2 regions of the Shewanella sp. WE21 genome follow, and region 1 is predicted to be linked to the other one. Evidence: riboswitches for the same ligand, from Rfam matches in the RefSeq annotation. Region 1 holds a riboswitch; the other holds the start of a gene.
What was found. Region 1 has a riboswitch for cyclic di-GMP ahead of CKQ84_RS14650 (glycosyl hydrolase family 18 protein). Riboswitches for the same ligand answer to the same signal wherever they lie in the genome.

Region 1 (3,681 bases):
TCGGCCGTTTCGTCATAGCTGTAAGTCCAACCACTTCCCATGTAATCGTTCGCTATCTGACGATAATCCACCACACCAGCTTCCCAAGTACCTTTCACTTTGCCCGTTGCCGTCCCCGTAAAAGGATTATTACCACTGTAGCCATTAACACCTGTCCAGCCGCGGCCATACATAGCGGCACCGACCACAATTTTCCCAGGGGTCACGCCTTGGCCTAACAGCGCATTAACGCCATTAGCTGTGGTGTAACGAGTATTAGGATCCCAACTCGCTTCATACAGATTGGTTTGATGGCCGAGTTCAGTATTAGTCCAACCACCATTAAAGTCGTAACTCATCAAGAAGATGTAATCCATGTACTGCTGAGCAGCCTGATAATCGACTTTTTGAATTTTATCGTCACCAGCACTAATAGCAGAGGTCAGCTCATAGGTACGACCCGTTTCGGCGCTTAGTTCATCAAGCATAGCCCGCAGTTCACGCATCAGAGTCACATAGGTTTCACCGTCATTGGCATTACCTAAATTTGGGTTAGCGCCATTCCCCCCTGGAAATTCCCAGTCGATATCCACGCCATCGAAGAATTTCCAGGTCTGTAGAAACTCTTTCACCGAAGCGACAAAGATATCGCGCTTGGTTTTATCACCGAAGAAAAAGAAGGGATCCGAGAGGGTCCAACCACCGACCGAAGGTAAAATCTTCAAATCTGGATGTGCTTGCTTAAGTGCCATCAATTGACCGAAGTTACCTTTGTAAGGATCTGAATGCTCACTCACTCCCGCCTGCGGTATTTGAATCGCTGCCCAAGGATCGTGAATCGCAACTTTAAAATCACCACGACCACTACAGGCACGTTGCAACGCTTCGAAACTGCCTTCGATTTCTTTCAAGCTATCATTGATGCCATCACCACCACAAATTGGGGTAAAGCCATATAAAATATGGGTTAAGTTTTGCGCAGGTATCTTATCGACCGGGAATTTACGACCGTATACGCCCCATTCGACAAAGTAACCGCCCACCACTTTGCCTGATTTATTAGCATAGGGACGGTTGTTTTCTTTTAGGGGAGCATTGAGTGGCACTAAATGGCTGCCGTCGGTATCAGCCACGAGGATTTGTTTAGCATCACTCGCCGTACAGCCATCGCTGTTACACAGTTGTACTTGCATCTGATAACGGCCGCCCTTGTTCACCTTAAAGTTAGCGGTTCCCGACGCGCCAGATGGGCCTTCCCAAACTACATTGCCGTTGAGTAACACTTGGGCTCTATTGCCCACATCGCCACTCCAAAGGTTCCAACTGACGGAGACATCGGCGGCATCTTTCACCGTAACTAATTGATTGTAAGCGGTAGCCGCTTGATTCACTTCAATAATAGCGAACTTAGTTTCGCCCCAACCTAAAGTCGGTTTACCGGGCGCCGCTGCAAAAACGCTGGCACTGATGGTAGATGCCAGCGCTGATGCCACTAGCAAGGCTGATGTTGAAATTTGAGTCTTGAACATGAGATATCCCTATTGAATTTTTATATGAATCAATAAGGCAAACAAAGCGTAGACAGGAAACAGCACTCTCTTAAAACCATGCAAAACGACTGACAACTGCACGAAGAAAAACCTGTGGTATCCCCGCTATCATAGGTACAGACGAACCCTTAGACCGGAGGCTTTGCGTCCCAGTTTTTCAACTGGTTTGCCTTTTACACACAATGACAACGTTGTCATTGCAAATATCAGCATAAGCGTAAGCGCAATAAAATTGCAACAAAATATTATCAACTGTGTTATTGGCTAAAATCGTAAATAGAACTAGGGTCTGTTGATCTTTGCTGTACAAATTGTTCAGCAATACATCGGCAGCCACATTAACATAAACGCCAGTGACACCATACTGGCGTAATTTCTTGCTAGCTTGTCATATCTTGTTGATATTGCTCGATAGTGCTTAATTCTTCCAAAAGCATTCTCCACTAAATGTCGATACCGATATAAGCACCAATCGACTCTTTCTTGAGGTGTATTCTTATAGCGGCGCCTTGGAATAACAGATTTCCCGCCTTTATTTGCGATAAGTTCACGAAAAGCATCGCTGTCATAACCTTTATCTGCAATGACGGTATCAACCTGCTTCAGGTGCTCAATTAAGCTGGGGGCGTGTGTAATATCGTGTTTTTGGCCTTCTGATAATTCGAAATAAATCGGTAATCCTCCGCTGTCGACGGCTAAGTGAATTTTGGTTGAATTACCGCCTCGACTTTTACCAATACTCTCATTACTTAGCGTCGCTGCACCTGCACTGTGCTGGTGAGCCCGCACTATCGAGCCATCAATAAAGACCCATTCTATATCAGCAAGGTTGGCTAAGGCCTTGAATAAATGTGCTAGAACGCCTTTCTTAGACCATAAATGAAACCGTCTAAAGACCGTGCTCCAATGACCGAACTCTTTAGGTAAATCTCGCCAAGGGATACCTGTTCTAAGGCGGTAAAGAATACCTTCGAATGTTTGTCTATGTTCAGGTTTGTCATAAACACGGCCTGTGCTTTTCATTAAATGAAATAGCTTTTCCCAGCGTGCATCGGTTAGCATAAGTCTTGGCATGGCTTGAGGTTATGGTTACTTTTGGCGAAGCAAATTATAACGTCTTGCCATGCTGTCTAAAAATCACTCTCGAAAGATCAACAGACCCTAGTCATCTGATAAGAAAGGAATTATGCAAATTAAACTATCGCTAATATTTACTTTGGGTAATGAGGATCATCTGAATACTTTAAGAATAAAAAAACAGGACTCGATATGCCAAAGGCATCATAAGTCCTGCTTTATATTTCACAATTTACGTCGCTTATACAGCTAAAACTCAATCACTAAACATTCATGGCGCAAACCATTGTCGAACAACATGATGCTCCTTATGCGCGGGGCATTTATGATCCTTATGCACGAGGATAGTCCCTTGCGAGCATCACTGATAAACCGCGGCAAACCAAGGTTTCCATATCATCGACACGATTGATTTTCATCTCAGCTAAGGGCGCGCTCAATGCCATTTGCTTTAAGCTTTCGAGACAGCCTTTGTAGTAAGGAGCGCTATTCATCATACCGCCAGCAAGCCAAATTCGATTGGGATTAAATAAATTAACCGCCCACGCTAATCCCATGCCGAGATAACTGCCCGCGCGATATAAATCATCCTGAGTGGAGATTTTGCGGCTGCGCACTGAATCGCCACTGGCCAGTTGCTCTAAGCTAAACTCGCCAGATTCTGTCATCACGCGACAAGGCCCCAACTCCCCCGCCACGCCCGTAGCTCCCGTAAAGACTTGTCCATTAAAGGCAATAGACATACCGATCCCAGTGCCGCACATGACCAATAACTCACAGGCATATTTGGCATCACAAGTCGCTTGCATACCCGCATCGATATCGTTGCAGATAAACTTAAGCTCACCCTGGGTTTTGACTGTATCGAAGCTCAATCCATTGAGTCCAGGTAAAGATTTACAAGAAACCAAACGATTATTTTGTACCAGTCCAGGTACGGCAATCGCTAGTTGGTAATGCTGTAAATCATAATCACGTTCAAACGCCGCAATTTGATTATTTAACTCTTCAATTTTAAAACCTTCACCTGTGGGGATTTTATATTGTTCTGTATGTCCCGCGAGCTGAAGTTCGA
Region 2 (3,681 bases), 2.6 Mb from region 1:
GCTAAGTTATTGAGGGTTTTACAATACGGTGAATTACAGCGAGTGGGCAGTGATAAGAGCCTAAAAGTGAATACTCGGATTATTGCTGCCACTAATCGAATTTTGCACCAAGAGGCAACGGAAGGGCGCTTTCGTTTCGATCTTTACCATAGGTTGAGCGTATTTCCTATCCACGTAGCACCATTAAGAGAGCGTGGGCAAGATATTGTCATGCTGACAGGTTTTTTTCTTGAACGTTGTAAAGCGAAGTTAGGACTCACCCATATCAATATCACACCCGCAGCGCAGCAGTTATTAGAGCAATACACATGGCCGGGTAATGTGCGTGAGCTAGAGCATGCGATACATAGGGCTGCGGTGTTGGCGAAAGCCGAGCTAAAAACGGCTTACATCAGCTTAAGTAATAAACATTTTCAGCTCGATTCTTTGATGAATCAAGTACACAGAACAGTCGACAAAGATAGGCCATCAGATGCCGCAACGCCAGCCAGTGAATTAGCATTTAGGTCTGATTCGGCCTGTCGTGAGCGACAATCGCAAGATAATTCCAGTGTTATGCTGGGGCTTAAGGCTGCGACTGAGAGATATCAGCGTCAACTTATTCGCCAAGTTTTAGCCGCGAATCAACAAAATTGGGCTGCGTGTGCAAGAATATTGCAAATCGATACAGGTAATTTGCACCGACTTGCAAAACGGTTAGGTTTAAAAGAATAAAATATTGCGTGAAGAAATTTTATTCTGCAGCAAAACCCCTGCCTCGATTCTTAGAAGAACAGGGTCGCGACACCCAGTAGTGCGAACAATATGGCGCAGCCACGGTGTATCCACAACATAGGCAATTTTTCGGCGCTGAAGTGGCCTGCGATCACTACGGGTACGTTAGCAAGCAGCATGCCTAAGGTTGTGCCAGCAACCACCATAGTTAATGAATCGTATTTTGCGGCTAATACCACAGTTGCTATTTGCGTTTTATCCCCCATTTCGGCGATAAAAAACAGGATAAAGGTGGCGAGAAAGGGGCCCATTTTATAGAAACGGCTCTCTTCTGCATCGACTTTATCGGGGATTAACACCCAAAGAGCGATCGCGAAGAAGGACGCAGCCACTAAATAACGTGCAAGATCAGGGCTTACCCAGTTAATGGCCCATTGACCAATCCAAGCTGCGGCAAAATGGTTAAATAATGTCGACAGCAAAATACCTAAAATAATGGCGGTTTTATTTTTAAATCTTGCGGCGAGGATTAGTGCAAGTAATTGAGTTTTATCACCAATTTCGGCGATAGCAACCGTAAAGGTTGAGGCAAGTAGGGCTTCCAAGTGTGATCCTTTAGGGGTGGTTATGACATAAGCACAATAAACCGTCCACCCCTAGGTGCGGTCATTGTGCTCAGGTCTTGCTGGGCAAATCTATGATTTGCTGTGAACACCATGGCATGTTGCCAAGTATGTTGATGTTCACCCTAGATGACGATGGCTCGAAATCCAGTTAGCTACTCCCCCGAAGCGAGGTGGGCATTATACCTAGGTAAGATTTAGTTTCAAGCACGAGTTTATAACAGTAGGTGCTGATAAATGTTTGACAGGTGTCAGAAAAATACCGATCCACATTCTGTAACTTAATGAATATAAATGAATTATTTTTTGACAACGTTGTCTTTTGTTGCTAATTTAGCCAAGTCATTTCTACTTGGTTACATACTGTTAACTCGTAGTGACTCAATGATAACGACTGTATTTGGCAAACTAATTGAAAAGTTAGGACGCAAAGCTTCCGGTCTAAGGTTGTAAATGGATTTTTTAGTGAACTAAGATAGCGGAGTTGCCGCAGAATTCGATTTCTGTGAAAGATAAACGACTGCTGTTTAATGCTGTTGTTTGCCCAAATACCACTTTTATATCTAAGCCTATCATTATGTTTAGGATGATAGGCAATCAATGGAGTGCATTAAAGTGGCAAATCCTACTGTTTTTTCCCCTATTTCTAAATTGAGTTTATTGGCCGCGGCAGTAATGGCGACGAATGCGTTTGTGAGTATCTCTGCGCAGGCGCACGGTTATGTTGTGGCACCTGAATCGCGTTCATATGCCTGTAAAACAGGTAAAAATGCCAATTGTGGCGCGGTGCAATGGGAGCCGCAAAGTGTTGAGGGGCCATCGGGTTTTCCTGAATCAGGTCCTGCTGATGGCAAATTGGCGAGTGCTGGTAATGGTGCTTTTTCACCTTTGGATGAACAAAGTCCGAGCCGTTGGGCAAAGACGGATATTAAAGCGGGCTGGAATAAGTTCAGTTGGCAGTTCACAGCAAATCATGTCACCCGTAATTGGCGTTACTATTTAACTCGCCAAGATTGGAACCCAAACCAAGCTTTGAGCCGAGCGAGCTTTGACTTAGCCCCCTTTTGCGTAGTTGATGGTGGTATGGAACAGCCGCCTAAGTTAGTGACCCATGACTGCTACGTGCCAGAAGGTCGCAGTGGTTATCAAGTGATCTTGGCCGTGTGGGAAGTGGGAGATACGACGAATAGTTTCTACAATGCTATCGATGTGAACTTGGGCTCGGGTCCTATTGTGCCGAGTGAATGGCAAGATGTGGGGGATATCAATCCGTCACTCGATCTAAAAGCAGGCGATAAAGTGATGACCCGGGTGTTTGACGCCAATGGTGAGCAAGCGGCTAAGCAAACAGTCATTACCATTAGCGATGCGACTCAAGGTGATAAACAAAATTGGCCTTTCCTATTAGCGAGCGCGATTAACGCCCAGCAGTCCCAGTTAAAAGCGGGACAAAAAAATGCATCGGGTGTGATTGAGCCTGTGTATGGCAAAAACGACATTTTTACAGCGAAAAACTCAGGTATTGAGCGTGTCGAAGTGGGATTTGATTTAGCACCTGCTCCGGGCAACAGCTTAGAAGTCACTTCACTTGCCGACGATTATCAAATTATCGATGGTGCGGCGAAGGTCAGCTTTGATGTGACCAGTAACGCCGAGATGCTAGTGTCAGCGTATTTGTTTAGCCATGATGGCACCGCGTCAGGTTTTGTGAGCCAAACTGTTAACAATACCAGCGCGAGCTTAGTGTTAGACGTCGTTGAGCCTAAAGCTGGGCATTATCATTTGCAGGTAAAAGCTGAGCCTAAACAAGGTGATGTTATTCAGCAGAACTTTGATCTCTTCTTAAAGGATCAAGCTCCTGCACCAGAAGCTGATTTTGTATTCCCAGCAGGCGTGAAAGGTTACGTTGCAGGTACTACAGTGTTACAGCCTAAAAATGGCAAAGTGTATCAATGTAAGCCATTCCCTTATAGCGGCTATTGCGTGCAGTGGTCGGCTTCTGCCACAGGATTTGAGCCAGGTGTTGGCGCTTCTTGGGCTATGGCGTGGACTGAGCTGTAAATTAACTTTTTGAGCTAACCTAGCTTCAAAAAGGTGTCATTGGGCTTAAACATATTCGCTGTGTTTAAGCCCTTTTTGTCTGCATCGGATGGAAAAAGACCGGCTTTATTTTGATTCGAGCTTAATACAAGATTACAGGTATTCTCAACAAAGGTAGCGATTTTGTTGGCTTGTATATTTTCGTTTATCACAGCGCTATTAAGTTGTTACCGTACCGTTTGCTACCCTTCTTTGTTCACAACTGGCTTGCCCACTGGGTTTGGCTCTGTTAATGTCCCAAACT

Region 2: linked by a shared signal. The riboswitch ahead of gbpA (N-acetylglucosamine-binding protein GbpA) and the one ahead of CKQ84_RS14650 (glycosyl hydrolase family 18 protein) in region 1 are both predicted to bind cyclic di-GMP.

Annotation. Positions count from the first base shown of each region.
Region 1 is NZ_CP023019.1:3,333,000-3,336,680, reverse strand. Features, by position in the region: gene CKQ84_RS14650 (glycosyl hydrolase family 18 protein) at 1-1,508, opposite strand, end outside; cyclic di-GMP riboswitch class I at 1,622-1,710, opposite strand; gene CKQ84_RS14645 (IS5-like element ISSod6 family transposase) at 1,845-2,603, opposite strand; gene CKQ84_RS14640 (ROK family protein) at 2,939-3,681, opposite strand, start outside.
Region 2 is NZ_CP023019.1:702,035-705,715, reverse strand. Features, by position in the region: gene norR (nitric oxide reductase transcriptional regulator NorR) at 1-714, shown strand, start outside; gene CKQ84_RS02970 (TMEM165/GDT1 family protein) at 765-1,319, opposite strand; cyclic di-GMP riboswitch class I at 1,730-1,829, shown strand; gene gbpA (N-acetylglucosamine-binding protein GbpA) at 1,953-3,398, shown strand.